DNA from 2 places in the Vibrio sp. TRT 17S01 genome. Region 2 is predicted to be linked to the other one. Evidence: riboswitches for the same ligand, from Rfam matches in the RefSeq annotation. Region 2 holds a riboswitch; the other holds the start of a gene.
The links. Region 2 has a riboswitch for thiamine pyrophosphate ahead of thiB (thiamine ABC transporter substrate binding subunit). Riboswitches for the same ligand answer to the same signal wherever they lie in the genome.
Positions count from the first base shown of each region.

Region 1: it holds a riboswitch for thiamine pyrophosphate, as region 2 does, so the genes downstream of both, thiD (bifunctional hydroxymethylpyrimidine kinase/phosphomethylpyrimidine kinase) here and thiB (thiamine ABC transporter substrate binding subunit) in region 2, are expected to answer to the same signal.

Region 1 is NZ_JBNJOG010000004.1:56,995-71,917, forward strand. Features, by position in the region: gene ACQEXS_RS08020 (HDOD domain-containing protein) at 80-910, opposite strand; gene ACQEXS_RS08025 (LysR family transcriptional regulator) at 1,021-1,914, opposite strand; gene ACQEXS_RS08030 (lactoylglutathione lyase family protein) at 2,039-2,539, shown strand; TPP riboswitch at 2,608-2,717, shown strand; gene thiD (bifunctional hydroxymethylpyrimidine kinase/phosphomethylpyrimidine kinase) at 2,784-3,611, shown strand; gene ACQEXS_RS08040 (phosphatase PAP2 family protein) at 3,809-4,561, shown strand; gene ACQEXS_RS08045 (hypothetical protein) at 4,597-5,046, shown strand; gene ACQEXS_RS08050 (hypothetical protein) at 5,108-5,398, opposite strand; gene ACQEXS_RS08055 (DUF1214 domain-containing protein) at 5,791-6,795, shown strand; gene ACQEXS_RS08060 (LysR family transcriptional regulator) at 6,830-7,744, opposite strand; gene yhfZ (GntR family transcriptional regulator YhfZ) at 8,112-9,002, shown strand; gene ACQEXS_RS08070 (hypothetical protein) at 9,014-9,391, shown strand; gene ACQEXS_RS08075 (phosphotriesterase-related protein) at 9,385-10,263, shown strand; gene ACQEXS_RS08080 (DUF2620 domain-containing protein) at 10,272-10,631, shown strand; gene ACQEXS_RS08085 (YhfT family protein) at 10,641-11,942, shown strand; gene ACQEXS_RS08090 (YhfX family PLP-dependent enzyme) at 12,008-13,168, shown strand; gene ACQEXS_RS08095 (phosphopentomutase) at 13,170-14,399, shown strand; gene ACQEXS_RS08100 (DUF2867 domain-containing protein) at 14,520-14,923, shown strand, end outside.
Region 2 is NZ_JBNJOG010000010.1:157,680-172,602, reverse strand. Features, by position in the region: gene tamA (autotransporter assembly complex protein TamA) at 118-1,833, shown strand; gene tamB (autotransporter assembly complex protein TamB) at 1,830-5,618, shown strand; gene ACQEXS_RS15975 (gamma-glutamylcyclotransferase family protein) at 5,630-5,977, shown strand; gene ppa (inorganic diphosphatase) at 6,010-6,537, opposite strand; gene fbp (class 1 fructose-bisphosphatase) at 6,732-7,748, opposite strand; gene mpl (UDP-N-acetylmuramate:L-alanyl-gamma-D-glutamyl-meso-diaminopimelate ligase) at 8,054-9,406, shown strand; gene ACQEXS_RS15955 (flavin prenyltransferase UbiX) at 9,421-10,044, shown strand; TPP riboswitch at 10,090-10,204, shown strand; gene thiB (thiamine ABC transporter substrate binding subunit) at 10,268-11,260, shown strand; gene thiP (thiamine/thiamine pyrophosphate ABC transporter permease ThiP) at 11,270-12,865, shown strand; gene thiQ (thiamine ABC transporter ATP-binding protein) at 12,852-13,556, shown strand; gene yjgA (ribosome biogenesis factor YjgA) at 13,629-14,156, opposite strand; gene pmbA (metalloprotease PmbA) at 14,275-14,923, shown strand, end outside.

The DNA.
Region 1 (14,923 bases), on a different contig from region 2:
TTAATCGATGAGTTGTTGGATGTGCCGCATCAGCGCAAGAAACGGCATTGATTCTTGCGCTCAGTGATAAAAATTAGGTTTACGCGGCGTTCAATTGCAGGGCTAGATCACGGCCATTTCCGCGGAATTTGTCAATTGTGGCTGCGAAGTTTGCAGAAACATGGAGTAGGCGAGAATCCGGGTGATCGGCAATGTAATGGGCTTTTTCGCTGTCATTTTGCAGCGTATCCCACTTGTGATGGATGTCGCGGGCAAAATGCAAAACAGCGGCTAATTTGGGAGAAACCTCGGCATCTCGTGGATCATGAAAATGCTCAATGGCATCCACCATCTTGGCTGGGAACTTCCATGTTTTTGCGAGTCTGGCGCCGAGCGTGGGCGCTGAAATATCGAGCAATGCTTCTTGTACGGCTATCGGGTCGGCGCCAGCTTCCACTTGTTGCTGAATTCTGACCGCATCATCAGGTACAAGGGTGTGAATCATCAGTTCACCAATGTTATGCAAGATGCCAGTGGTGAAGACTTCATTGCTGTCAGAGCCAATCTCTTCTGCCAGCTTGCTAGCAATCACTGACACTTCAAACGTATCTGTCCAGTACTGCTCTAAATCTAAGGTTTTCAGTTTAGGGAAGGAGCTGGAAAGCACGGAAGCCACCACTAATGTGCGTACTGGCCCCGTTCCTACTCGCAATAATGCTTCATTGATTGAAGAGATGGTTTTAGTGCCACCAAAGTGGGCAGAATTTGCCATGCGGAGCAGGCGGGCACTTAACACCTGATCCATCGCGATTTTATTGGTTAACTCGCCAAAATTTACATCATCCTGATTCACCATATCTAACAGCTCTTGCAGTACTTTCTGAATTCTGGGTAATTCGTTTAGACGAGAAATTAAGTCCGGGTGACTCATAATAATCTCCATTCTGATGCTGTGTTTAGGGTCTTAAATATGGGTAAATAAACTATAGGTAGGAAATGAAATTAATACAAAAGCATCAGAAAGGTTAATTGTTTAGCTGGCTATGACGCTGCTAACGTATGATGAATTTGCTGCTCTATCGTGTGGAACCGATTCGGTAATTGACGGTGATTTTTTTGAATCAGATATAAAGCTTCGACGACAGGATCGGTCGGTTGGTGAACGGTTAGATCTGCTTTATCAGAAAAGTTTTCTAGGACACTTTGTGGCAGTACCGTGAATCCTAATCCTTTTGAGATAGGCAATAAGATTTGGCTCAGTTGATTGATATAACTTCGAGTGGGTATCGCATCGACGTCAGTATTCATAAGATTTTCATCACGACACTGTGCAAAATAGCGAGTGAGATAATGGTGGGCGTCGGGATGACGAATAAGCCCAAGTTCTCTCAATTTTTCTGGTGTGATAGCGGTTGCGTTGCAGTGTGGTGGCAAAATCAAGCATAAGGGTTCGTTGGCTAGAAAGACGACTTTCAATCTTGCATCGTCAGGCTTGTGCGTGACGACTCCCATATCCAAACTGCCTTCAATGATCCCCTTGATGATTTTATGATTGGGCGCAGCCTCTAACTCTATGATCAGATTGGGGTATTTACATTGTAAATCCAATAACGGGGCATAGAGTGATAATGCGACGGCGCCAGAACTTGCGAGTTTACACACTCCAGCGAATGGGTCATCAAAGGCAAGCTGGGTAAATAAGGCGTGTTCAGACGCTTCGCACTGCTTGGCGTATTGATAGACTAACTTGCCTTGTTCTGTCAGCTCAAAACGTTTCTTTTCACGCTGAATCAACAGGTGGCCGCAAGCTTGTTCTAGTTTTTGGATATGTTGACTGACGCCTGGCTGCGTCATGTGTAGAGTGTCAGCGGTTTTCGTAAAATGGCCAACATCGATTAGGGTTTTAAATGTGTTAAGCCAGAGTGGATTTAGCATCGGATTTTTGATAACAAAAAATTATTAAAATAAGAATATATGATAATTTCCTGTTTGTTAACGTCTTATCTAACATAAACCTCATTCAAGGGGCAATGTCGCCCGCTTTTGAACGAGGTTAAATATGTCTACAGCATACCCAAGAGCATTTTCCCACATTGGCATTTCGGTGCCGGATTTAGAGGCTGCGGTTAAGTTTTATTCAGAGGTGTTAGGTTGGTACGTGATTATGCAGCCAACAGAAATTACTGAAGACGATTCAGCGATTGGTGAAATGTGCACTGATGTTTTTGGTGCAGGTTGGCAACGTTTTCGAATTGCACACCTTTCTACCGGGGATCGCATTGGTGTGGAGCTTTTTGAATTTAAAAATCAGGAAAACCCAGAGAATAATTTTGAATATTGGAAAACCGGTGTTTTTCATTTCTGTGTTCAAGATCCTGATGTCGAAGGTCTGGCGGAAAAAATTGTAGCTGCAGGGGGTAAAAAGCGCATGAAAGCTCCGCGTTACTATTACCCAGGGGAAAAGCCATATCGCATGATTTATATGGAAGACCCGTTTGGCAATATTCTTGAAATTTATAGCCACAGTTACGAGTTGCATTACGCAGCTGGCGCATACTAAGGGCGAGCTATCTTTGTTAGCATTTTAAAATAGTGTGCCTCTAGCGAGCATTTACTGATACTATCGAGCACGAATAGTCGGGGAGCCAACTGACCATGTCATTGGCTGAGATCGCATTGCGAGACCCGTTGAACCTGATTCAGTTAGCACTGACGTAGGGAACTATTGACGCGACTTTGTGTTGCGAAGTGCTTGTCATTGTTGGCGAGCCATCAGTTCTTTACGTCTTGTTGTAGGAGTAATTATGCTGCCACAAGACATGACCCCCATAGTTCTTACCATTGCCGGATCCGATAGCGGAGGTGGTGCGGGCATTCAAGCCGACATTAAAGCGATTTCTGCCTCTGGAGGGTACGCTTGTTCTGTGATCACCGCCATTACCTCACAAAATACTCAAGGGGTGACGGCGATTCTACCAATTCCTGTTGAGCATGTTGCGAGCCAGTTAGACGCGGTATTTCAAGACTTAAATATCGTTGCTGTGAAAGTGGGCATGTTGGCCGATGCGGATATTATTCGTGTGGTGGCAAACAAAATCACTCAATATCAGCCTCACTTTGTTGTTGTTGACCCGGTGATGGTTGCGACCAGTGGCGATATGTTATTGCATGATTCGGCTATCGACACTTTGAAAAAAGAGTTGTTACCACTGGCTGATCTGATCACGCCGAATTTGCCAGAAGCCGCTGCTTTAACAGGCCTCGCTTTACCTGATAATGAAGAACAAATTGGTGAAATGATTGTGCCGCTTCGCCAACTGGGTGCGAAAGCCATTTTGCTCAAGGGCGGCCACTTTGAGCAAGATGAAAGCAGTAATGATGTGTTGATTGAGGGAGAGGCGATAGACGTACTGCGCTGCAAACGGGTTGCAACCAAAAATACCCACGGAACCGGGTGTACACTCTCTTCCGCCATCGCTTCCTATTTGGCTCAGGGAAACCGGCTACATAAAGCCGTGTATTTGGGTAAGCAGTACATCACACAAGCGATTACGCATGCGGATGAACTGAGAGTAGGGCAGGGACATGGCCCTGTAAACCATTTCTTTACTGGACATATCAATGTTCGTTGATTCAGTTGTAGCGCTGGTTCACAGCGCTATGAAACCTATTCTGATCTTGTTTTGGCAATCGCTTACTCGTTTTACTTATAAGTGTTTTGATCTTTCCGCGAATTGACATCGAGTTGATAATTACCTTAATACCATCCACTACCATTCGCTAATGGTTCTACTGGTGAACGTACAAGTGTAAATTCGGTTGGTGTAACGTGAATACTCTGATTAATAATAAGCGACATGGTCTGATATTACTGGGCTGTTTTCTGACATTGATAGGGCCATTGGCTCTGACTGTCAGCCACATTGATTTGCTCGATCCCGTTTCTGATTCAACCGGTTTTCTTTTTACGCTTCTTACGGATTCGGCGGGCAGTAAAGGCTTTTTGTTGACACTGGTTGTCCTGTGCACACTTTGTTTACGCTTAAACCTAACCAAACGAGAAATCTTAAGTAAGTTACTTCAACTGGGTGTGATTTTAGTGCTGTGTTTTGCGAGCAAAACTGGCCTTAAAATGGCGACGGAGAGCCCACGTCCATACACTCAATTGTTAGTGAACCAGCTCCTTATTCCTCAGGCTTCGCACTTCTACAACCTAAGCTCGGATCAACAGAACGAAGTGATTCAAACGGTGTCGACCAAAGTGAGTCCATGGCGTACTCATCATTGGTTAGGTGAAACGGATTACTCATTCCCATCAGGCCATACGATTTTTGCATCCATTTGCGTGGCTTTCTTCGCGGGACTATTTTTGCAGCATAAACGTTATGCGAGTGCTGGTGTGATCTTGTTGTGGGCATTAGGCGTTGCGTATAGCCGTTTATGGTTAGGGATGCATCGACCGGTTGACCTCGTCGGTTCCGCAATGTTTGTGGCTTTGGTGTATGCGCTAGTGCCGGAATTCAACTTGTTAGCCGACCGAGTCATGCAAAAACTACCCAAAAACTGGTTGCATGGTCTATAAGTAGTATTAATGTCACTTTGAGATAGAATTCGATAATGAAGACAAGAGCTTCCCAAACTGGAATCACAGCCTTTTTCTGCGGGGTTCTTGCGGCATGTGCCCCCGATGTAGAGCAATCGGGACCAAAACATGAGATATGTGAATCATATCAACAGGGTAGGCCCATTGCGATACTGGGACACAGCCCTAAGTTTGATGGTGAATGGTACGCCGACTGGTCTTATCAAATTAACCGCTTCAACCAACGCCACTCTGATATTCCCATCATCCCTGCCAACGAACTTTCCTCACTCGATATCAAAGATTACACCTTAGTTCTTGCTAAGAAAGGTGTGGGAGAATATCGCTTACAAGATAGATTAGAGACGCCATATTATGATTTTGTTATGGCAAAACTTGATGGTGAGCCGATTGAAGGGACGTTGCAGTACTTTACCTTAGAAAAAGAAAATCCCAGCCCCCTTGAAAGATACTGCCGACAGTAGCTTTCAAGGCTGAGCTTTTATCCGGTACATGATCACGTACCGATATTGTTTCCGCTTGCGATTACAAATCGCGTAATAAGGTTTCTAACTCTTCATTTGCTTCGTGGATAAGGTGGCTGAGTTCAAGCGCATCGTGATCGCTGAGCATCACCTCCCACTGAGTCGAATTTCCCTGTCCTCTTAAGCGCGTTTTGTTCGCAATGGATTCAAATTGTAAATCGTCAAAACTAGAGCTGTGATGAACGTGGTTCTCTTTGATTTCGATATCAATGATCCCCACAGGGTTCACGGCAACGTGTGCATGCCAATGCTTGGCATTTTGAAGCAGATAGTTTCTGTGAACGGCTATCATAGCGTCCTCCTGAGTTGCAGCCACTGAAATTCATTTATTAGTGTAGAACAGCCGTATGAAATGCGGCGCGAAATAACAAGGAAGATTGATCTTTATTAATTGTGGTGGTTCTTGTAGACATTTCTTAGATTGAAAGCTTGGTGGAATTGACTTTTATTTTTGCTATATATTCGAAAATTTATTTTTATCCGCTCAAAATACAATGGAACAACACCTTTGCGACATCGCAAGAAGCACAACGAGTAATGTATTGCTAAAAACGATGTTTTAGTCTGAATCGAACTTTGCAATTCAATTTCGTTATTATCTTAATTACACCAATTCATTTCTTTCATTGAACATAAATCGATAAGGTTAAGTTATCCCTTAACGATGATATAAAGGTATGTGATATGAAAAAGACCATCTTAGTGACTCTCCTTACCATCACCTCAATGCAGACAACGGCTGCTGTTAAAGTGACCGATAAGAACTTTGCTCTCGCAGAAACTGATCTGTATTTCAGTCAACAACTAGAGCGTCAGCCAATTAATGTGTTTGACCACAACCGCGATAGTGTTACCGTCGAGAACCAGATGATTATTCGTTCTAATACGGATTTGTTGTACTCAACTGCGGTGGTTGATGTGTCTAAAGGGGCGACTTTCCGTTTGGCAAAAGGTGATGCCTACCAAATTATGCATTTCTTCAATAATAACCATGACAACCACATGGCGATTTATGGTGGCGAAGAGATTTATATCGATTCAAAAATCGCAGGATCGGATTATATCTACATCCTAATGCGAACGGCAACAACTGCAGGTATGGATGAGGCACATCGCTTACAAGATGCAGCTGTGATTGATGCAAAGTCCGCAATTCCATTTAAGCCAGCTGAAGATTGGGACAGTGCTTCACGTGATGAAATTCGAGCAAAATGGGAGAAACAAGTAACAAGCATTAATACCGCAAAAGCTTTTACAACGGGTATTACTGCGAGTTCAGATAACAAGGATTTTATGATAGGTACCGCGTCAGGTTGGGCAGGGTTACCTGCGGATTACGCAATATATGCAACTCGTGCGGGAATAGGCAAAGTCGGGTGTTCTAGTGTTACCTTTAAACAACCATCACTGAGTTATGACAAAGGAGGTTACTGGTCCATTACTGCTTATTCTGGAGAAGGCTGGCTTATGACCAATCAAAACAGCGTAGATTCAACCTCGGTAAGACAAAATAAAGATGGCTCTTACACTATTCATTTTGTACCAGAAGGTGAAATTTGTGGTGCAAAGAGCAATGTAATTGAAGTGAATGATGAAGGCTGGAACTTCGTATTGCGTGCATATCGCCCAATCGACAAGACAAAAGCTGTCGAAGAAATGCAAAACTTTCCAAACGCTATCGCTAAGTAACTGCGTTGAACTAAGCCTCTCTCGATTGAGAGGCTTATTGTTTTTTTTGGAAGGTATCTTGAAATGTGGCAATGATTTTGTGCTTGATCCATTGATGCATCGGGTGCATACGCTTGTTGTGCGACTCAATCAAAACAATATTCTTCAGCTCTTTTGGTGTGTGATTAGGGAAGGAGACAAAATCAAATTCACCACTAAGATAATGAGCAAGCTGCTTAGAGCATGGTAAGATCATATCGCTCTGTTTGATCACATCTAACAAGGTATGCAGGTAGGAACTTCGTGCCTTCACTTTTAGTACTTCATTTGATAAATGCTTAACAATAAATGGTTGAGTATCATTCCAACTTGGTATCACTAAGCTGGCGTATTCAGCAGAATTCACCTCGCTTTTAACCAGCACTTTCCCTGCTAACGGATGGTCTTTTCTTACCAGACCAACAAAATCATCGTTTCCAATTACCTGATGAGTAAACTGTTTACTGGTTTCTATTGGTGAGTAGTTAACGGCTGCTTGAATCTCGCCATCAAGTAACTTTTTGAACGTTTGAGAGCTCCAGTTCACAATGTTGACTTGTGCGTTGGGAGCTTCTTTATTCAAAGCTAAACACAAGCGCGCACCAAGCCAGTTAGAAATAAAACCGTTAATCGCAATGGTGATGTTGCCATGATATTCCGCAGGGTTAAAGCTTGGCGAATCTAGAATTACTTCGTCCAAGCTTTCCATTACTTCGGGGAGTTTCTCACCCAGCTCAAGCGCACGAGGGGTTGGCTTTAAGCCAGAATGAATCCGGGTAAACAGTTCATCATCAAAATAATCGCGTAGTCTTCCTAGTGCCTTACTAACGGCAGGTTGACTTAGTGCCAGTTGCTCACTTGCTATACGGGTGTTTTGGGTTTCTAGTAATACTAGAAAAATACGAAGTAAGTTGAGATCCAATTGTTTCATAACAAGGTGTTGTCTAAATCCGTAGTGCACTTGGCATCTATATAGGAGTTACTGGTGATGTTCATTCAGCCGTTAATAAAGATACAGTTGCCCAAGTGCTTACATTTTCATATGTAATACTGGTTAGGCGTTTCGGTATTACAATAGCATATTTTTTTCGATGGACATGCGAGATCCTATCGTAGAAAGATGCACCAGATATAGCTTCTGTAAGTGGCTATCGTATGAGCCTTGCAAATCATATTTTTCAAAATTCCGCGCTGAATAAAAAATATACTGATAAAACTCACATTTCTGTTTTTATCCGCTTTCTTGTTGATAAATTTACCACTAATATATCTTCAAAATATTGAAGATTAGAATTGTTATGCAATACATCAGCCGTGAAGGCTCTGCTGTGATTAATGTTGCTAAGTACTTACTTTCGGCCAACGTGGGTGAGCGAGTCAAAACCATTGATGCTCTGTCATCGGAGTTTGGGGTTTCGATAGGCTTTATTCAAAAAGCACTGACTACAATTGAGGAGCGTGATGCCGTACGGCTACGTCGTCAGGGGCGCAATGGCACCATTATCGAAGCATTAAATGAACCCAAGTTAGTTCAGTTAGCGGGTATTGCTCATATGGTGTGTGCGATGCCACTACCTTACACCAAGCACTATGAAGGCTTGGCCAGTGGAATTAAGGCGCAGATGAATGACTTTCCTGTTTTCTTTGCCCATATGCGTGGTGCGAATGTGCGTGCTGAGTGCTTGAAATTAGGAACCTATGATGTCGCGATCATGTCGCGGCTGGCTGCTAAAGAATATGCCAATGGGCTGGTTACGGCCTTGGACTTTGGCCCCTATTCTTACTCTAATCCGCATCGGTTGATCTTTCGTCAGGGCGAGTATGAAAAGATACAACGAGTCGGGGTCGACTTTGATTCTCCAGACCAAAAAGTCCTAACCGAGTTAGCGTTTGCTGGAAAAGACATCGAGTTGGTGGAAATCAGCTATAGCGAAGGTATCAACCTACTGCAAAGTAAGGCAATTGATGCAGTGGTTTGGCTTACAGAAGCCACAGATATGCAACGGCTTAAGTTAGAAGAAAAGTCATTGGATGAGTTTGAGCAGTGTGCACAGGCGTCGGAAGCGGTGATGTTAGTGAATAGTGACAGCCCACATATTCGTATTCTTTTGCGCAAGTTACTCAATATTGATGTCCTTCGTCGTCACCAACAAGCGGTGATCGATGGAGAGATCTCCCCAAGTTATTAGGTGCAACAATAATGGAACAACGATTAACCCTCTTGATGCAGAGCAAGGTGATTAGCGAACACAGCTATCAAGCGACGCTAAAAGTACTACCCGTACTGGTATCACGCTTTGGCGTGAATGAAGAAAATCAACAGTACCAGATGTTAGTGACTCACTTGGCACGGGCGGCGGACAGAGTCCTCAACAATGAGCAAATCGAAGCGGGTTTGGATGAAGAGACTTGGTTGGAGATCCAGCAAGAAGAGGGGTTTTCGGAGTTAATGGTACTCAATCGTGAACTATTGGCGCTATATGGCATTGAAGCGGCGAATTCAGCAGAGACCAGTTTTCTGGTGAGTAATTTGTTTTCTTTGCAATGCGCAACCGACAGTGAGGCAGCGTCATGTTGATCGACCCGACCGGCTATACCTATTGCCATGAGCATCTGCACATCGACCTTTCACCTCAGAAAGGGGATGTTGATTGTCGGCTTGATCAATATGCGTTGATTGCCTCGGAAATGCGTGAGTTGGTGGCGTTGGGGGTTTCGAACATTATTGAAGTCACCAATTCTTTTATGGGGAGAAATCCTCAATTTATTGAAGATTTAATAAATGATACCGGGATAAATGTCCTGCTATCAACGGGTCACTACATTGAAGGTTTTTTTCCTCCGGAAGTTGAACGAGACAGCGCAAAGCAATTGGCGGCACAGATGGTGCGTGAATTAGAGCAAGGGCTAGAAGGCAGCAAACTCAAAGCCAGTGTCATTGGTGAAGTTGGCAGCAGTGAGAATACCTTTACAGACCTTGAAAAGAAGGTCTTTGAAGCCGCCATTATTGCGCATAAAGAAACAGGAAGACCGATTTCTACGCATCAATCAATGAGCACGATGGGGCGTGAACAGGTTGCGTTTTTCCGTCGTCATCACGTTGATTTAGAGCGCGTCACTATCGGTCATTGCGATTTGAAAAGTAACTTGCAAGAGATTTTGTGGTTGATCGATCAGGGCTGCTACGTCCAGTTCGATACCATCGGGAAGAACAGCTATTTCCCGGATGAACAACGAATAGCCATGCTGGTGGAACTGTCCCAGCGTGGCCTTCTTGAACGGGTGATGCTCTCTATGGACATTACCCGACGCTCTCACCTCAAAGCCAATGGTGGCCTTGGATTTAGTTATCTGATCACTGACTTTTTACCAAGGCTTCGCAACGCAGGCATCAGTGAGAGAGAAATAGACATCATGATGAAACAAAACCCCTACCAATTATTCAAATAGGCACGGTTATGAAACGAATCGGAATCGCTGGGCTTCAGCGAGAACAAATTAAACAGCAGATTGAACAGACGGCCCCCGGCCAGTTTGAGCTGCATATTCTCAATGATATGGATGCGGCAATGCAGGTCAAAGCGGGGCAGCTCGATTATTACATCGGTTGTTGCAACACCGGGGCTGGTGCAGCGCTTTCGATTGCCATTGCCATCATCGGTTTTGATAAGAGCTGCACCATTGCTAAACCTGCGATTCAAGCGAAGCAAGATGAGGTGACTCGTTTTATCGAAGAAGGTCGAGTGGCCTTTGGTTTGTCGGTGGAGCATGTTGAGCATGCGATCCCAATGCTAACTCAGTCTTTGCTCAGAGCGTAAGGATTTATTATGGACATCATGAACTTAGGATTAGTTGCTGTACTTTGTGCAATGACAGCACTGATAGCCAATATGAGTGCGGCCGTTTTCCACGATGGCATTCGCCCTATTTTACCTCAACTATTTGAGGGCAATATGACCCGCCGCGACGCAGGCTCTGTCGCTTTTGGTCTCTCCATTGGCTTTGTTGCCTCTGTCGGGATCTCATTTACCCTTTCTACCGGCCTGCTGAATCCGTGGTTGTTGTTTTTGCCCACCGACATTATCGGTGTGCTGGTTGGTAGTCGCATACTTGCCGCTGTCGGCGGTGCCATATGGGGTATTCTGGTCGTAACCTCATTGACGGCTGTAAATACGGTGCTGACAGGGCTACCGATTGACGCACTTGGTGCACTTGGTGAACTGGGCACGCCAGTGATGTCTGCCTTTGCTCTGTTTCCTCTGCTGGCTATTTTGTACCAGTTTGGTTGGAGAGCAGGTGCCGTTGCAGCTGCCGTCGTCTTGCTATCACGTCTACTGGTCATCAAATTTACAGGTATTTACCCTGAATCAATCCAGATCTTTGTTGGTATGTTGATGCTGATTCTTATCGCAGTGCGTAAAGATCTCAGTGATCGTAAGAATGGCATTGAGCCACCTGATATGTCAGGCATGCACAGCATTTTTGATGAGCGCACCAAACGAATTGTGAAACACTTGCCATTTTTGGCGGTAACTGGCGCTTTGATTGCCGCTGTTTCTAACGCAGGTATTTTTGCTGGCTCTGAAGTATCGATCTACTCATTGGCAGACGCGTACAAAATGACTGATCCGGCAGAACAAGATGCAGCTCTTCAACAGGTTGCTTTGTCTGAGTTTATGCGTGGCCTTGGCTTTATTCCTTTGATCGCCACTACGGCACTGGCAACCGGTGTTTATGGTGTGGTCGGAATGACGTTTGTATTTGTCGTGGGTTACTTGTCACCAAATATCGCGGTCGCTGCAACATTGGGCGCGGTCACCATTTGTATTGAAGTTATGCTACTGCGTAGCGTGGGTCGTGTGCTGGAGCAATTTCCATCTATTCGTAATGCGTCCGACAACATTCGTAATTCAATGAATACCCTGATGGAGTTTGCTCTGTTGATTGGTGGTGTCTTGGCAGTAATGAAGATGGGTTCAACCACCGGCTTCACCATTTTTGCCATGCTCTACTTCCTCAATGAAGTGATGGGCCGCCCGGTACTTAAGATAGCAGCACCCGCTGTCGCCGCAATTTTGACCGGTATTGTGCTCAATCTACTTCATGTCGTTGGACTGTTCTCCGTTTAGATTTATCTGGCGTCGGCTTCCTCCCCCTAATTTGGAGCTGACGCCCTTTTCATTGGAATGTCGTTATGTTTGTAAACGCTTTACAAAAGCACAATCCAGCCTTGATTGATGCCGCGTTAGCTTTGCACAAGCAAGGTAAAATATTGCCAGACAGTTATGTATTGGATCTGGATGCATTTATTAACAATGCCAGAGCCATTAAAGCCAAAGCTGACAAGCACGGCATTGCGCTTTATGCCATGACCAAACAGATTGGACGAAACCCATATCTGGGACGCTTGTTGGTCGATGAGCTTGGCTATGAAGGCATTGTTTGTGTGGATTTTAAAGAAGTGCGATTGTTTGCGCGTCACGGAATTAAAATCGTCCACGTTGGTCACTTAGTGCAGCCACCGCAGGCAATGCTGGACCAACTGATGAATGAAGTCCAACCTGACGTAGTAACGGTCGTAAGCATAGAAAAAGCTCAGGCACTCTCGCAAACGGCGCAAAAGGTCGGCCGAGTTCAGAATATCTTACTGAAATTTTATGCTCCGGGAGACATGCTTTATACCAATCAGGAAACAGGCTTTCCCCTAGATGATATTGAGTCAGTAGTTGCAACCATTCAAGCCTTACCGGGGGTGAAGATCACCGGTTTAACCCATTTCCCTTGCTTGCTGGCGGAGTATGATCAAGTTGTGCCCACATCCAATGCTCATACGGTGGCAAATGCGGCAAAACAATGTGAAGCATTGGGAATTGACCTGCAGCAGATTAACCTGCCGTCACTGACTTGTAGTGCATCGATGGCGACGTTGGCTCAACTCGGCGCAACCCATGTGGAGCCGGGCCACGCGCTCACAGGAACAACGCCACTGCATCAGTTTGAAACCGCCCAGCCAGAGCGTATCGCGATGCTCTATCTAAGTGAGATCTCCCATCACTATGAAGGGCAAAGCTATTGCTTTGGTGGTGGCTACTATCGGCGTGGTCATGCTGAGCACGCATTGATATGGCCAAAGTCCGGAGCTCCAGCTCAGAAATGCCATGTGCGAAATGATGAGCAGGCCAGTATTGACTACCACTTGCGCTTGACTGCACTGGCACCGGTTGGTTCGCCAGTCATCATGGCGTTTCGGACTCAGGTGTTTGTTACTCGCAGCGATATTGCCATTGTCGCGGGTATTCAAACTGGCCAGCCGCATTTAGTTGGGGTTTGGGATGCATTAGGTAACGAGGTGTAGCATGGCAAGGTTCATTGTAGTGGTTCTCGATGGTTTTGGTGTTGGAGAAATGCCAGATGTGGCGATGGTTCGTCCACAAGACCGTGGTGCCCATACCGCAGCTAAACTGCTGGAACATTTCCCGCTGAAACGGCTGCCAACGTTAGAGCGTTTAGGGTTAATGAACCTGGTACCCGGTACCAGCAATAAGATGCAACCTAACCCAAATGCCAATATCGGTATGGCGCAGTTAGCCCATCATGGTGGTGATACCTTCATGGGGCATCAAGAGATCATGGGAACTCGTCCTGAAAAACCACTTGAAATGCCGTTTCAACAAGCGATTGAGCCTATTGAAGAGGCGCTGACGCGAGCAGGATTTATCCATCAACGTGTATGGCGTGATGGCTTAGCAGCATTGATGGTGCAAGAAGCTGCAGTTATTGGTGATAACCTTGAAGCCGATCTAGGGCAAGTTTTTAATCTGTGCGCCAATTTTGACCAACTCAGCTTTGATAAGGTTAAACAGATCGGTGCAGTCGTACGCGGTGCCAATCCTGTTGGGCGTAATATCGTCTTTGGTGGCCATATCGGTGGTGTTGAACCTATTCTCAATGCTCTGGAAACCCGCTGTGACGCGAGCGGGAACCCCGCTTTTATTGGTACCAATACGCCGGATACCGGTGTGTATGAGAATGGGTTTGAAGTGGTACACCTTGGATATGGGGTCGATCGCCTAACGCAGGTGCCGTATCTGCTCAAGCAACAGAATGTGGACACTTGGTTGTATGGCAAGGTGGCTGATATCGTGCAAAACCCAGATGGCACATCATATTGTTCATTGGTGGATACCAACACCTTGTTTGATTTGCTGACTCAGGATTTAGCCAAACATCAACATGGATTTTTTTGTCTCAATGTACAAGAGACCGATCTCTCAGGGCACCAACAAGACCCAAGGCAGTATTGGAAAGTCTTGGAACGTGCAGATGCAAGGTTGGCTCAAGTGCTGGAGCAAATGAATCAAGAGGATGTTCTGGTGGTGATGGCTGACCACGGGAATGACCCATTTATTGGTCACACGCGTCATACTCGTGAACAGGTGCCCTTGTTGGTAGCTCGTCATGGCCTTAATGGGCGACGTTTAGGCCTTCGGTCAACGTTGTCGGATGTCGGTGCCAGCGTCGCTGATTTCTTTGGTACCAAATCCCCACAAAATGGCCAGTCATTTATGCAACAGATCATGCCATAGCATAGGTTTAGTTGCGCGAATCTGCTTGCGATGGATACAAAAATTTAACCTTTGGTACTTCTGGCTATAGGCTGAGCTGGTTAAAAATGCCACTATGTTTCTTTTACGGAGGGCCAGTGGATGACGAAACCTGTTCAAAGTTTTCTTGCACCAGAAATTCCTAACGCATCGTTTGTCGATAGCTTTTATCGCGTGATGGAATTACCAGAAAAGGTAGAAGCGGTGGATGTGTACTTGCAATTGATGATTCGAACACCTGAGTGGGTTGAAACACTGATGTCTTGGCGTAATAGCATCGTGTCGAAGATAGGGTTAAAGCACTTAGGGAACTTGAGCGATTTTACGCCAGATTTGACCAAGTCAGAGTATCAAACTGGCGATAAAATGGGCATCTTCACCCTGCGTCACATCGCCCCTCAAGAAGTAGTGGTCGAAGACAGAGATAAGCATTTGAACGTGTCGATATCACTTTATCTTGAACCACTTTTAGATGGAAAAACTCGCATTTACGTGACGACAGTGGT
Region 2 (14,923 bases):
GTAACTCCTTCCTAAGTTTGTCTTGATTGTTAGACAATCAATTGACGGTTCCTGTACAGACTTATCTATTTACTGGCGTTATTATTCGCTCTACGTTGTATGTGTTGTTAATTAAGCATGTTAAGAAAACCATTACCAGTATTAATCGCGCTGATGTTTTTACCAACGACTGTGTTGGCCAATGATGTTGAACTCACGATTAAAGGTCTAGATGGTAAGCTTGAAGAAAATGTGGATGCTTACCTTTCTTCTATTCCCAAGACCGATTACGACACGACACTGCGCTTTCAGGCTCGGATTGAGCAAAGTGCGACTGAAGCGCTTAATGCTTTAGGTTATTACCATCCAGAGTTTCGTTTTGAAGTCTTAGAAAAAGACCAAGAGCTGGTGGCTTATATTACGCCAGGTGAGCCAGTGATTATTGCTGAGCTGGATGTTCGTATTGATGGTGAAGCAAGCGAAGACCCACAATTTGCCGGTTTGATCACCAAAAGCTACTTAGGGGCTGGTGAGATACTTGAGCATAATCGCTACGACAATCTGAAATCTAAGATCCGCAGCTTAGCATTGAAAAAAGGTTACTTTGAAGGTGACTTTACTCAAGCTCGTCTGGAAGTCTCCCCAGAGCTGAATCAGGCATATGTTCGTTTGCATTTTGATAGCGGTATCCGCTATCAGTTTGGTAAAACCAGCATTGAAGGCAGCCAGATAGATACCGACCGCGTGCTATCGATTAGCCCATATCAGCAGGGTGAACCTTATTCCGTTTCTAAAGTGGGCGCATACAACCAAGATCTTTCCAATACGGACTGGTTTTCTTCCGTATTTGTTGAACCCGATCTCTCGAATCTCGGCGAAGGACGAGAGTTACCAATGAAAGTTTCGTTGGCACCTCAGGCTCGGAATAAGATAGAAACGGGTTTGGGATATTCCACGGATGTTGGTGTTCGAGGTTCTTTGAAATGGAAGAAACCTTGGGTCAATTCACGTGGACACAGTTTTGATAGCAGCTTCTCCCTTTCCGCGCCTGAGCAGACGATCACGGCGGGTTATCGTATTCCGTTGGACGACGTTTTGCATCAGTACTACAAGATCCAATATGGGATGAAGAAGCAAGATAGTCGCGATACGAAGAGTTTGGAATCCAATTTTGCGATTGAACGACACTGGTTGTTGGATAACGGTTGGCACCGAACCTTATTTATTCGTCATTTGATGGAAAACTACGAACAAGGTCTGCAAGACGACAACGGTCAATTTGTGCTGCCAGGGATCTCATACTCACGCAGCCGCACCCGAGGTGGGGCGATGCCAATGTGGGGTGATCGCCAGAGCGTCACTCTTGAATATGGTGACCCAGCGGTTTTATCGGAGACCCGTGTGCTGCGCGTGCAAGCCACTACGTCTTGGATCCGTAGCTTAGGTAACAACCATCGTGGCTTATTCCGCGTTGATGGTGGTGCGAATATTACTGATGAATTTGAAAAACTGTCACCCTCTTTACGTTTCTTTGCTGGTGGCGACAACAATTTGCGCGGTTATGGTTATGAAAGTATTTCTCCACGAGATGCGAGTGGAGCATTAACTGGTGCGCAATACATGGCAACAACGTCATTGGAATATCAATATCGCTTAACCGGAAACTGGTGGGCTGCGATGTTTTATGACTACGGTGATGCCTTTAACGATACACCTGATTTCAAAAGTGGTGTCGGTGCAGGGATTCGCTGGGCTTCGCCTGTCGGACCGATACGTTTAGATTTTGCTTGGGGCTTGGATGCTGCACCGGGCGATGAATTCAAAATCCATTTTACCTTGGGGCCTGAGCTATGACCAAAGTGGTTTTTAAGTGGTCTAAGTGGCTATCTGCATCCTTATTGGGACTGTTACTGTTTTTACTTGTCGCATTAGCCGGTATTTTGTTTACCAATACCGGCTTGAACTTTGTGCTTTGGGGCGCTCAAAAAGCGCTCCCTGAATTGAAAGTGGAATCGGCCACTGGTGCGTTAGTTCCTCGCTTTACGTTGACGAATGTGAGTTATCAGGATGCATCGTTAGGTATTGATGCTGATGTACACATGCTGACATTAGGTATGAATGCCGCTTGTTTTACTGAGCCTGCTTTGTGTATTAATGACGTTGCTATCGATGGCTTGCGTTTTAATATGCCAGAGTTGCCGCCTTCTGAGCCGCAAGAGCCGGAACCTGTGGAAGAATCAGCCTCCCGTATTACTACACCTATCGCTATCAACGTAAACCATTTGGCGTTAACAGATATTGACCTCAATATTTTAGGGAATCAGGTTCAATGGCAACAGTTTTCCTCAGCTCTGCAATTTCAAGGCAATCGCCTACGTTTACACCCAACGATCTGGAATGATGTGCGTGTTCAGCTCGCCCCATCTGAAGCCTCTGAAACGGACGAATCAACAGAAGTAAAGGGTGGAGATCAAACAACACCGGATGTAAAAGCCGAGCCACAAGACATCGTCTTACCGGAGGTAACGCTACCGCTCCAAATTGAGTTAGTTCGCTTTGATCTACGTCGTTTCACCTTAGAACAAGAAACCCCAATCACAATTGACCATCTTGGTTTAGAGGTATTGGCTGCCGAGCAGAACGTTTCGATCAAAACCCTAGAACTGACAATGCCTCAACTGGATGCGACGCTTGATTCAAATATCACCTTAACAGGTGACTATCCGTTGGATCTTAATTTAGTGGCGACGGTCAAAGATGAGATGGCCAAAGGGCAAAAGCTTAAAGTTGCGGCGAACGGCAGCGTGGCAGACCTTGCGCTCAATGCTTCGTTATCCGGCCTTGCTAAAGCCGAGCTTAATGCGAACGTACAGCCACTCAAAGCGGATCTCGCCTTTGATGTTGATTTATCTGCGGGCAAGGTGCAATGGCCACTTACCGGGAAAGGGGATTACCACGTTGATTTAGACCATCTGACGGCCAAAGGGGCGCTGTCTGGCTACCAACTATCACTCGATACCGATATCAAAGGAAAAGATATTCCAGCGCTTAGTGCCTCTATTGATGGCAAAGGCACTTTATCTCAAGTGGATATTGACCATATCGAGCTCGATACATTAGGCGGTAAGGTGACAGGCCAAGTGATGGCTAACTGGGATCAACCAATTAACTGGCAAGCAGCGCTGGCGCTACAAAATATTCAGCCAGGTCTTCAATGGCCGGAAGCTGAAGGCAATATTAGCGGCAAACTCTCGACCAATGGATCATTGACTGAGCAAGGGGGCTGGAAAGTTCAACTGCCGCTCTTGGATATTGATGGCATGTTCCGAGGGTATCCTCTCAATATTGAAGGGGAGCTGAGTGCGTCCGATATTGCTGGAAAAGGGGATTTCAAAGTGGATACGCCACGGTTGGTGTTATCCCACGGTCCAAATGGCTTACATGCAAAAGGCAAGCTGGATAAAGAGTGGCGCATGGATGTCACGATCAATGTTCCAGATCTAGAGAAGTCGGTCCCCGATCTTAAAGGAACGGCGAATGGTGAAGTCCATCTAACTGGGCCGTTGAAAGCGCCGGAAGTTAAAGTTGATCTAGATATAAATTCTGTAAAATGGCAAGACTTGGCGAGTATTGAGCACATCTCAGTTTACGGTGATGTCAAACCACTGCCAGATCCGATGGGCTCGCTTAAGTTAACGGTTAATCGCGCTCATTATGAAGATAATGTACTCAATGATGCTCGACTTGAGTTCAGTGGTAATCAACAGCGTCATGAGCTCACTTTGGATGTTAACTCCAATGTTGTGACCACACGTTTAGCATTAAATGGCACCATGCTGAATAAGCCGAGCTTAGTGTGGAAAGGGGCATTAGAGCGTGTTGAAATCCTATCTAAGCAAGGTAAGTGGTTATTGAACCACCCCACTAAAGTTGGCTATGACGTGGACAAACAACAAGCCAGTGTTGCTGCGCATTGTTGGTTGCAAGGGAACTCATCCGTTTGTCTCGATAAAGACATCGTGGCGGGACAGCAAGGGGAAGCCACGCTTTCAGTCAAGGATTTCGATTTTTCACAAGTTGCGATGTTCTTACCGCAAGAGACTGAGTTACAAGGTCAAGCAGATGCGCATGTTTGGGCAAAATGGGCTCCGAAAACAGCACCTCAGCTTAAGTTTGACCTGACCTTACCTAAAGGCAGTGTGACGCAGAAGCTTGAACCGAATGTAACTTTTGGTTGGGAGTCGGTCACGCTGGATGCAAACCTTGCGAATAATAAATTAGAAGCGAAGTGGCTATTTGATGTCACTGACAATGGCGATGTGTCTGGTCATATCACCATTCCTAATGTTCAGGTGGAAGATAAGCAAATAGATGGCCGCTTAAAACTGTCTACGTTTAATTTGGATTTCTTAGCGCCAATGGTTGGGCAATACAGTCAGTTGAAGTCAAACATAGAAACCGACCTCGCGATCAAAGGGCCATTGTTGCAACCGAAAGTGAATGGTCAGTTTTTGATTGATGATATTTTGTTACATGGCGATATCACGCCAGTTGAAATCGATACAGGCCGAGTCGCTATCGATTTTACTGGTTATCAAGCTAAACTGAATGCCGCCATTCATACTCCAGATGGTGAGCTGGATATGCTGGGTGATGCGGATTGGCAAGACTTAGCGAATTGGCATACCAACGTGCGCATTTTTGCCGATGAACTCAAAGTTGAAGTGCCACCTATGGTCAAAATGAAAGTGATCCCAGATATGACGATTGCTATCACACCAAAAGAAGCGAAAATTGATGGTGACATAGAGCTGCCTTGGGGGCGCATTGTGGTGAAAGATCTGCCACCGAGTGCGGTAGGTGTGTCGAAGGACCAAGTGATCGTCAACAGTGATCGAAAACCAGTGAGCGAAGAGTCCATTGTGCCATTTAAAGTGGAAAGTAACGTCCACATTAAGATCACGGATGACTTTAGGCTGTCTGCTTTTGGTCTAAAGGGTAATGTCGAAGGTAACCTCAAAGTTGCTCAACGTGACAAAGGTCCATTTGTGAATGGTGAAGTCCAGATTGTTGATGGAGAATACAGCTCATTTGGTCAGGACTTGCTGATCAAAGAAGGTAAAATCCTGATGAATGGCCCAGTGGATCAACCTTATGTCGCCATCACGGCGATTCGTAACCCAGCCAACACCCAAGACGATGTGATTGCCGGCGTGAAAGTGACGGGTTCAGCAGATGAACCATCGCTAACGATCTTCTCTGAGCCATCAATGCCGCAAGCCAATGCTTTGTCGTACCTGCTCCGTGGTCAAGATATAGATGGAGAGTCAGGTGGTAATGCCATGACGACTACCTTGATTGGGTTGAGCTTGGCACAAAGTGGTCGTGTGGTTGGGGAAATTGGTGAAGCCTTTGGGGTTCAGGATCTTCAATTAGATACCGCAGGATCGGGTGATGACTCTCAGGTCACGGTCAGTGGCTATGTGTTGCCGGGGCTTCAGGTGAAATATGGTGTAGGGATATTTGACTCAGTTGGTGAGTTTACGGTGCGCTACCGCCTTATGAAGGATCTCTACGTTGAAGCAGTATCCGGCCTTGATAGTGCCGTCGATCTGCTGTACCAGTTTGAGATTAAATAGGGAGACAATGGATGCAACATTTAGTTTTTGTCTATGGGACGCTGCGTCAGGGAGAGAGTAATCATCACTTTCTGGCAAGCGCTCAGTTACTGGGTGTGCATGAAACGCAACCAACTTACGCACTACATGATTTAGGGGCTTACCCAGCTCTTACGGAAGGGCAACACTCTATTCGTGGTGAAGTTTACCTCATTGACAGCGATACATTGCAAACGCTGGATAGGTTGGAAGAGGTGCCAGTGGAATATCGCCGTGAAACCATAGATACCCCCTTTGGTGTTGCGTGGATCTATCTCTATCAAGATGCCAATCAGTTAGATAGCCTGATTGCTACTGGCGATTGGTGTCAACGAGTGTAAAAAAAAGCCAGCGTTGCTGGCTTTTTTCTTGATTACTTTTGTGCTCGCTTGTAAGAGGTGAGAATTTCTTCACGGGCCGCAGCGGCATCAGCCCAGCCATCGACTTTTACCCACTTTCCTGACTCAAGCTCTTTATAGCGTTCAAAGAAGTGTGTGATTTGTGCCTTTAACAACTCAGGCAGATCACCGACATCTTGAATGTGGTCATACTCTTTTGACAGTTTGCTGTGTGGCACCGCAACAACTTTGGCATCTTCACCTGATTCATCGGTCATTTTTAACACGCCAACTGGACGGCAGCGGATCACCGAGCCCGGTAGTAATGGATGCGGTGTGGGAACCAACACGTCAACAGGATCACCATCGAGTGACAAAGTGTGGTTAACGTAACCGTAGTTGCAAGGGTAAAACATCGGTGCAGACATGAAGCGATCGACAAATACCGCGCCAGAGTCCTTATCAACTTCGTATTTGATAGGGTCAGCATTGGCTGGGATTTCGATGACCACATAGATGTCATCGGGTAGGGACTTACCCGCAGGTACGTTATTTAAGCTCATTGAATTATCCTTTTCCTTAAGGGCTGAAACGAGGTCAATCGACCTGAGTTGCCATCAAATTTAACGGAAAATCGTACGAAATGTAACCTCATTGCCGATGAACTTTCATGGTAAGCGTTATCTTTAAAAAAATAAGCCACCAACAACATCATTTTAGTTGGTTATAAAAAACGCCTGCATAGCAGGCGTTAGTATTATTCTTCGTTTGGATTGAGTTCTAAAAACTCTTCTACTTTCCTTACCATATTTTTCGAACCGACGAAAAATGGCACACGCTGATGCAATTCGGTTGGCTTAATATCAAGGATCCGATTCACGCCATCTGAAGCCAAACCACCCGCTTGTTCAATGAGGTATGCCATAGGATTACATTCGTAAAGCAGGCGCAGCTTTCCGCTTGGGTGACTTTGAGTGCTTGGGTACAGGTAAATGCCGCCTTTGAGTAGATTACGGTGAAAATCAGCCACCAGCGAGCCAATGTAGCGCGATGTATAAGGGCGTTTCTCTTCCGGTTTATTTTCTTGGCAGTACTTAATGTATTTCTTTACCCCTAGCGGGAAGCGGATGTAATTGCCTTCATTGATCGAGTAGATGGTGCCATCTTGTGGGATCATCATATTTTCATGAGACAAGCAGAATGTACCCAGTGAAGGATCATAGGTAAAACCGTTGACGCCATGGCCTGTGGTGTACACCAACATGGTGGATGAGCCATAAATCACATAGCCAGCAGCGACCTGTTTGTGTCCCGGTTGAAGAAAATCTTCCTGAGTTGGTGGGGTTCCGATAGGGGAGACGCGGCGGTAAATCGAGAAAATGGTGCCGACTGACACATTCACATCGATGTTGGACGATCCATCTAAGGGGTCCATCAACACCACGTATTTGGCATTTTTGTTTAACTCTTTACTAAATGCGACGGCTTCGTCTTCCTCTTCACTGGCGACACCACAGACTTGATCGCGTGCTTCAAGTGCTGCTTTGAATTTTTCGTTAGCGTAAACATCCAGTTTTTGTTGAGCCTCTCCCTGAACATTTTCAGTACCGACAGCACCTGTAATATCACCAAGTCCAGCCGCATTGATTTCACGGTTGACGATTTTCGCAGCAAGTCGAATAGAAGAGAGAAGAGATGATAGATCACCGCTAGCGTGGGGGAAGTCCGCTTGTTTTTCAACAATGAACTCGCCAAGGGTGCGCATTCCAGACATGTTATTTCCTTAAACTTCACTCAAATTAAAATAGGGGGAATAAGCCAAGTATGATCTCTTATGGATCATTGGTAGGCTTCATTGCAAAGTGTAAGAGTTGGATCTTTTTATTGGTAATGAACTAACTGTTTGAGATCTCAATTTAATTGTCGACTTGATTCTCGTTTGCATTCAGTTAAAAACTGCCCAATAGTTGAGCGGTTGAGTCCAGCCTCGGTCAAAGGGTGATCAAAGAGGTTCGCATTTCAGGCCATAATCGCGATAATGAAGATCGATTAATTTCAGCACATGACAAGGTCAGGTTTATGCATATTCATATCTTGGGGATCTGCGGTACTTTTATGGGTGGCGCAGCGGTTTTGGCGCGTCAACTCGGACATAAAGTCACCGGGAGTGATGCCAATGTTTATCCACCAATGAGTACATTATTAGAGTCTCAAGGTATTGAAATCATTGAAGGCTTTGACCCATCACAACTGAATCCTGCCCCAGACCTTGTGGTGATTGGTAATGCAATGAGTCGTGGTAACCCGTGTGTCGAGTATGTGCTGAACAACAACCTGCGTTACACCTCGGGCCCTCAATGGCTACAGGAATTTTTATTGCATGATCGTTGGGTGTTGGCGGTCTCAGGTACCCACGGTAAAACAACCACTTCAAGTATGTTGGCTTGGATTCTGGAAGCGTGTGACTACCAGCCTGGTTTCTTAGTCGGTGGCGTGCTGGGCAACTTTGGTGTGTCGGCTCGACTAGGGGAAAGCATGTTTTTCGTGGTTGAGGCCGACGAATATGACAGCGCTTTTTTCGATAAACGTTCTAAGTTTGTTCACTACCATCCGCGTACGCTGATCATGAATAACCTTGAATTTGATCATGCAGATATTTTTGATGATCTCGAAGCGATTAAGCGCCAATTCCATCACTTAGTGCGCACCGTTCCGGGTAATGGGCGCATTCTTGCACCAAAACAAGATCAGGCTCTGGCGGATGTGTTGCAACGTGGCTGTTGGTCAGAGACGGAATACTCTGGCGAAGAGGGGGATTGGCTTGCAGAAAAAGTGACGCAAGATGGCTCACAATTCCACGTACTCTACCAAGGTGAGCGTGTAGGTACGGTAACATGGGATCTTGTTGGAGATCACAATGTTGATAACGCCTTGATGGCGATTGCGGCAGCTCGACACGTTGGAGTGACACCAGATTTAGCTTGTGAAGCGCTGGCTAAATTTATTAATACCAAGCGCCGATTGGAGCTTAAAGGCGAAGTGAATGGCGTTACGGTTTATGATGACTTTGCCCATCACCCCACCGCGATTGAACTGACGTTGGGTGGCTTACGTAACAAAGTCGGTGAGCAAGAGATCATTGCGGTACTTGAACCTCGTAGCGCGACGATGAAGCGTGGTGTCCATAAAGATACCTTAGCTGCGTCTCTCAAGCAGGCAGATAAAGTTTTCCTATACCAGCCAGATACCATTGATTGGTCGGTTGAAGACGTGGCGAAACAGTGTCAGCAACCAGCGTATGTCAGTAACAATATTGACCAGCTTGTCAGTGATATAGTCGCTCAGTCTGCTCCGGGTACTCAGATCTTAGTGATGAGCAATGGGGGCTTTGAAGGCATTCACGGCAAATTACTGGACAAGTTAGCACAATAAATTAGTGTTGAATTATGAGCGGAAATAACAAAGCGATAACACTGGCATGGACGGGCGCTTCCGGCGCACCTTATGGATTGCGATTGCTGCAATGCTTACTCGCGGCGGACTATCAAGTTTACTTGTTGATCTCATCTGCCGCTCGAGTGGTGCTGGCGACAGAACACAATCTGAAATTACCAGCTGGACCTGAGGCGGCGCAAAAAGCCTTGGTTGAGCACCTTAAGTGCGAGTCCGACAAACTGATTGTATGTGGTAAAGAAGACTGGTTTTCACCTGTGGCTTCGGGTTCGGCTGCGCCGAAACAGATGGTGGTGTGTCCGTGTTCAGCAGGGAGTGTCGCTGCCATTGCTCATGGCATGTCGGATAATCTGATAGAGCGCGCTGCAGATGTGGTGATCAAAGAACGCGGCCAATTGATGCTGGTGGTCCGTGAAACGCCATTTTCGACCATTCACTTAGAGAACATGCACAAGTTGTCACAAATGGGTGTGACTATCATGCCTGCGGCGCCCGGTTTTTATCATCAGCCACAAAGCATTGATGATTTGGTCGACTTTATGGTGGCTCGCATACTTGACCATTTAGGGATAGAGCAAGCGCTGGTGCCTCGCTGGGGCTACGATCAGCGTCAGTGATAAACTTGTTGGTAGCCAAGTTGTGACATAACGATTACAATCCACCCATACTCATCGGGGAGCTATTGATTGGATCAATGAAGCTGAGATCGAGCACTGCTCGGGACCCGTAATACCTGAACCAGATAATGCTGGCGTAGGAATTGAGTCAGGATATTTATCGCCGATAGGACGATCAAACCCTACCTCAAGCCTGTGCCGCTCAACAAGGAGAGAGCGAGCCGTGAAAACCACTCTTAGCGCGATTGCCATCGCAACCATTACTTCATTTTCCGCACATGCCGCAGACAAGACTTTAACGGTTTATACCTATGACTCCTTTACGGCAGAGTGGGGACCGGGTCCGAAAGTAGAAAAAGCCTTTGAAGCCAAATGTGGTTGCGATATTAATTTTGTCGCCTTAGACGATGGCGTCTCTATTCTCAATCGCTTACGTTTAGAAGGCAAAAACAGCAAAGCGGATATTGTGCTTGGTCTTGATAACAACCTAATGGCTGAAGCAAAAAAGACAGGCCTCTTGGCACAGCACGATGTTGATACTTCCAATACCACATTACCAAATGGTTGGTCAGACAAGACCTTTGTTCCTTATGATTACGGTTACTTTGCTTTTGTTTATAACAAAGAAAAGTTGACCAATCCGCCAAAGAGTTTGAAAGAGCTGGTTGAGCAGCGTGATGATCTAAAAGTGATTTACCAAGATCCTCGTACATCCACGCCAGGACAAGGCTTGATGTTATGGATGAAATCGGTTTATGGCGATAACGTGACGGATGCGTGGCAGCAACTGGCTAAGAAAACGGTCACCGTTACTAAAGGTTGGTGGGAAGCGTATTCAATGTTCCTTGAAGGAGAGTCTGATATGGTGCTGTCGTACACCACGTCTCCTGCGTATCACTTAATTGCCGAAAGTAATGCAAACTACGCAGCAGCCGACTTTGCGGAAGGCCACTACACTCAGGTTGAAGTCGCTGCGAAGCTGAAAAGCTCACAAAACCAGAAGCTAGCAGATGAATTCATGCACTTTATTTTGAGTGATGAGTTTCAAAGCGTGATGCCAACGGGCAACTGGATGTACCCGGTGACTGACGTTAAACTGCCGCAAGGGTTTGAAACGCTTACGGTACCGAAACAAGCATTGAGCTTTAGCTCCGATGAAGTGGCTGAAAACCGTAAGCCGTGGATTCGTGAATGGCAAAACGCGCTAACATTTTAAGGATTTTGTTTGAACAAGACGCCTAAGATCGGCATTGGGGTCGCGATAGTTATCGCGGCCTTTGTTATTTCAGCCTTGAGCGCTTTGCTGTTGGAAGCGCCGACGTTGGATCTGCGCCATATCTGGAATGATCGTTATTATCGCCATGTCACGCAGTTCAGTTTTTATCAGTCTTTGCTTTCGACCCTATTAAGTGTGGGGTTCGCTATCCCTGTCGCCCATGCCTTGTCTCGACGTCATTTTCCCGGTAAGTCGCTACTACTCAAATTATTTGCAACCACGCTCGTTTTACCAGTCTTAGTTGGCGTCTTTGGCCTGCTGGCGATATACGGAAACAGCGGCGTGCTAGCTGAGCTATTTGAGGCTTTCGATCAAGCGTTTCCTTTTTCGATATACGGCCTCAATGGGATTTTGCTGGCGCATGTCTTCTTTAACTTACCTTATGCGAGTCGCTTGTTATTGCAATCATTGGAAGGCATTCCTGATGAACAACATAAACTGTGCGCGCATTTGGGGATGAGTCATTGGCAAAAATTCAAACTAGTAGAATGGCCAAGACTGCGCCAACAAATACCGCATGTATGTGGTTTAGTGTTTATGTTGTGTTTCACCAGTTTTGCTGCCGTGATGGCACTTGGCGGTGGACCGAAATCTACCACCATCGAACTGGCCATTTATCAGGCGATAAAGTTTGATTTTGATCTGCAAACAGGGGCCATTCTGGCATTGTGGCAAATGCTACTGTGTGGCGTTATGGCGCTTTCGATACAACGCTTGGCGAAGCCAGTTTCAGTCAGCCGTGGCAGTCATCGTCGTTCTGCGACGCTTTATCAAACCTCTTTCAGCTCAACATGTTGGGACTGGAGTTGGATTGGTTTTTCGATGTTACTTGTTTTGCCTCCGCTTGCGATGGTGTTCATCAGTGGCTTAAACAGTCAAGCTTGGAAGGTGTTTAGTGATGAACGCTTTTGGTTGGCATTGAGTTCATCGCTGCAAGTGGCATCACTGGCGAGCGTTATTGCGCTAGTGGCAGGGATTACTATTCTACTGACGAGTCGTCACTGGCGAGTGCGCTCCCAACACTATCACGCCGATCAAATTGAGTTGATTGGTACCATCATTTTGGTGACACCGGGCTTGGTCATTAGTACCGGATTATTCTTGCTACTACGCAATTTTACCGATGCATTCAGTTATGCCTTTTGGGTTGTAGTCGCAGTGAATGCATTGATGGGATTGCCGTATGTTCTGAAGACCTTATCTCAACCGATGCTGCATATAGAGCAGCGCTACCAGTATTTGTGTGCCTCGTTGGGCTTGACTGGGTGGCAGCGGCTTAAGCTGGTGGAGTGGCGAGCTTTACGTAAACCGATGGCACACGCTTTTGCTATCAGCTTTATGTTTGCCATTGGTGATTTAAGTGCAATTGCGCTGTTCGGTAGCCAGCAATTTAGTACTTTACCGCTATACCTATTTCAGTTGTTAGGAAGCTACCAAATGCAGGCCGCTGCGGTGGTGTCACTCACGCTTTTATTGCTTAGTGTGCTCTGTTTTACCTTAATAGAGACATTATTTAAAACAAAGGAAACTCATGTTAACGGTTAATCAGGTGAAGTATCACTATCACAATGAAATGTTTGCCTTTGATCTTGAAGTGCAGCCACAGTCGATCGTTGCATTGATGGGGCCAAGTGGTGCTGGTAAGTCAACGCTATTGGCATTAATGGCAGGCTTTATTGATCCTGTCAGTGGTGATATTACTGTTTCTGGCCAATCTGTTCTCGGTGAGCCGCCACACAAGCGACCATTCGCCATGCTGTTTCAGGAGCACAACCTTTTTGCTCATTTGAGTGTCAGAGACAATATTGGCTTAGGTATTCATCCGGGGTTAAAGCTAAGTCAAAGTCAGCGAGAACAAATTGAAAAAGCGGCTCAACTGGTCGGCTTAACGGATTATCTTGACCGATTGCCCGAGCAGCTCTCTGGCGGGCAACGGCAGCGAGTGGCGTTAGCTCGATGTTTTGTTCAGCCTCATCCTGTCTGGTTATTGGATGAGCCATTTTCTGCGTTGGATCCGATCTTACGTGAAGAGATGCTTGTGTTGGTTCAGTCATTAGCGAAAGAAAGAGGTGTGACAGTAGTCATGGTGACTCACCATCTGAGTGATGCTAAAGCCATCGCCAGTCATTTTGCGTTTATGGCCGATGGCCGAGTGGATGTGACCGGTGAAATCTCACAGCTCAATGAGCAACATGACAATGCACATTTGCGTGAATTTGTGGCAGCAGGCCAATAATAATTTGAAGTAAAAAACTGAACAAATGAAAAAGCCTGACTCACGTCAGGCTTTTTTGTCTTTGGTCGGCGTTTAGAACTCTTCGTCGTTAAGCTCTTTTAAGATCTGGAAGATCTCTCGTGCCGCTTTTGGTGTTTTTTCCGCTTTTTTCTCTTTGGCTGCCTGACGTGCAAGCTGGCGTAAGCGCTGACGATCTGCGGCAGGGTATAGTTCCATCACATCAGCGATAGCACTGTCACCTTCGCTGACCACGCGATCACGCAGCGTTTCAAGTTTGTGCAGTACCGCGGTATTTTGCGAGTGTTTATTACGGACTTTATCCAGTGCTGCTTGAATCGGTTCTGGATCTTCATGACGCATGAGCTTACCGATGAATTGTAGCTGGCGGCGTCGCGCTTCGTTTTTAAAACGCTGCGCATCTTTGATCGCATCCGCCAGATCTTCACTCAATGGAAACTTCTCTAAAACCGAAGGTTTCAAATTCACAAGCTCTTCGCCAAGCTTCTGTAATTCTTCCATATCGCGTTTCATCTCGGTCTTACTTACCCAGATGATCTCTTCTTCCGGCTCCCAAGGCGCTTTTTGGTTTTTACGGGCCATGTTTAAACTGCCTATATCACTATCTCGAACTAATATTGATCTATTTTAACAAGAATCGTGGGGAGAAAGCGAAATTCTTGATATCCTAACTTCAATAGACGCAAAAATTGAATGAGATATGGACGTAAAACAACAAGTTGCTCAACAGCGTGTTGAGTTGGAAGCTGCCGTTGCTAAGGCGCTCGATATGGCTGCTGAAAAAGCGGATGCTGCGGAAGTCGCGATCACTAAAACTACCGGGATCAGTGTTTCGACCCGAATGTGTGAAGTTGAAAACGTAGAGTTTAACAGCGATGGCGCTTTGGGTATCACGGTATATCGCGGGCAACGTAAAGGCAGTGCATCAACGTCCGATCTGAGTGAAAAAGCGATTCAGCAAACGGTACTCGCTGCATTAGATATTGCGCAATATACCTCGGAAGATCCTTATGCAGGCCCTGCGCCGAAAGAGCTGATGGTGAAAGAGATCCCTGATTTGGATCTTTTCCATCCAGATACGCCTGATCCTGACTATGCAGCAAAGGTTGCCATTGCTGCAGAGCAGCAAGCGCTTGGTTTCAGTGATGCTATCAAACAAAGTGATGGCGCGAGCTATGATAGCCATTATGGCTTGAAGGTATACGGAAATAGCCATGGTTTACTTGCCAGTTATGCATCCAGCCGCCAAAGCACCAGTTGCTGTGTGATCGGTCAAGGAAATAATGGCGAGATGGAACGTGACTACAGCTATACAGTAGCACGCCACAAAGATGATTTGTGGAGCCCGG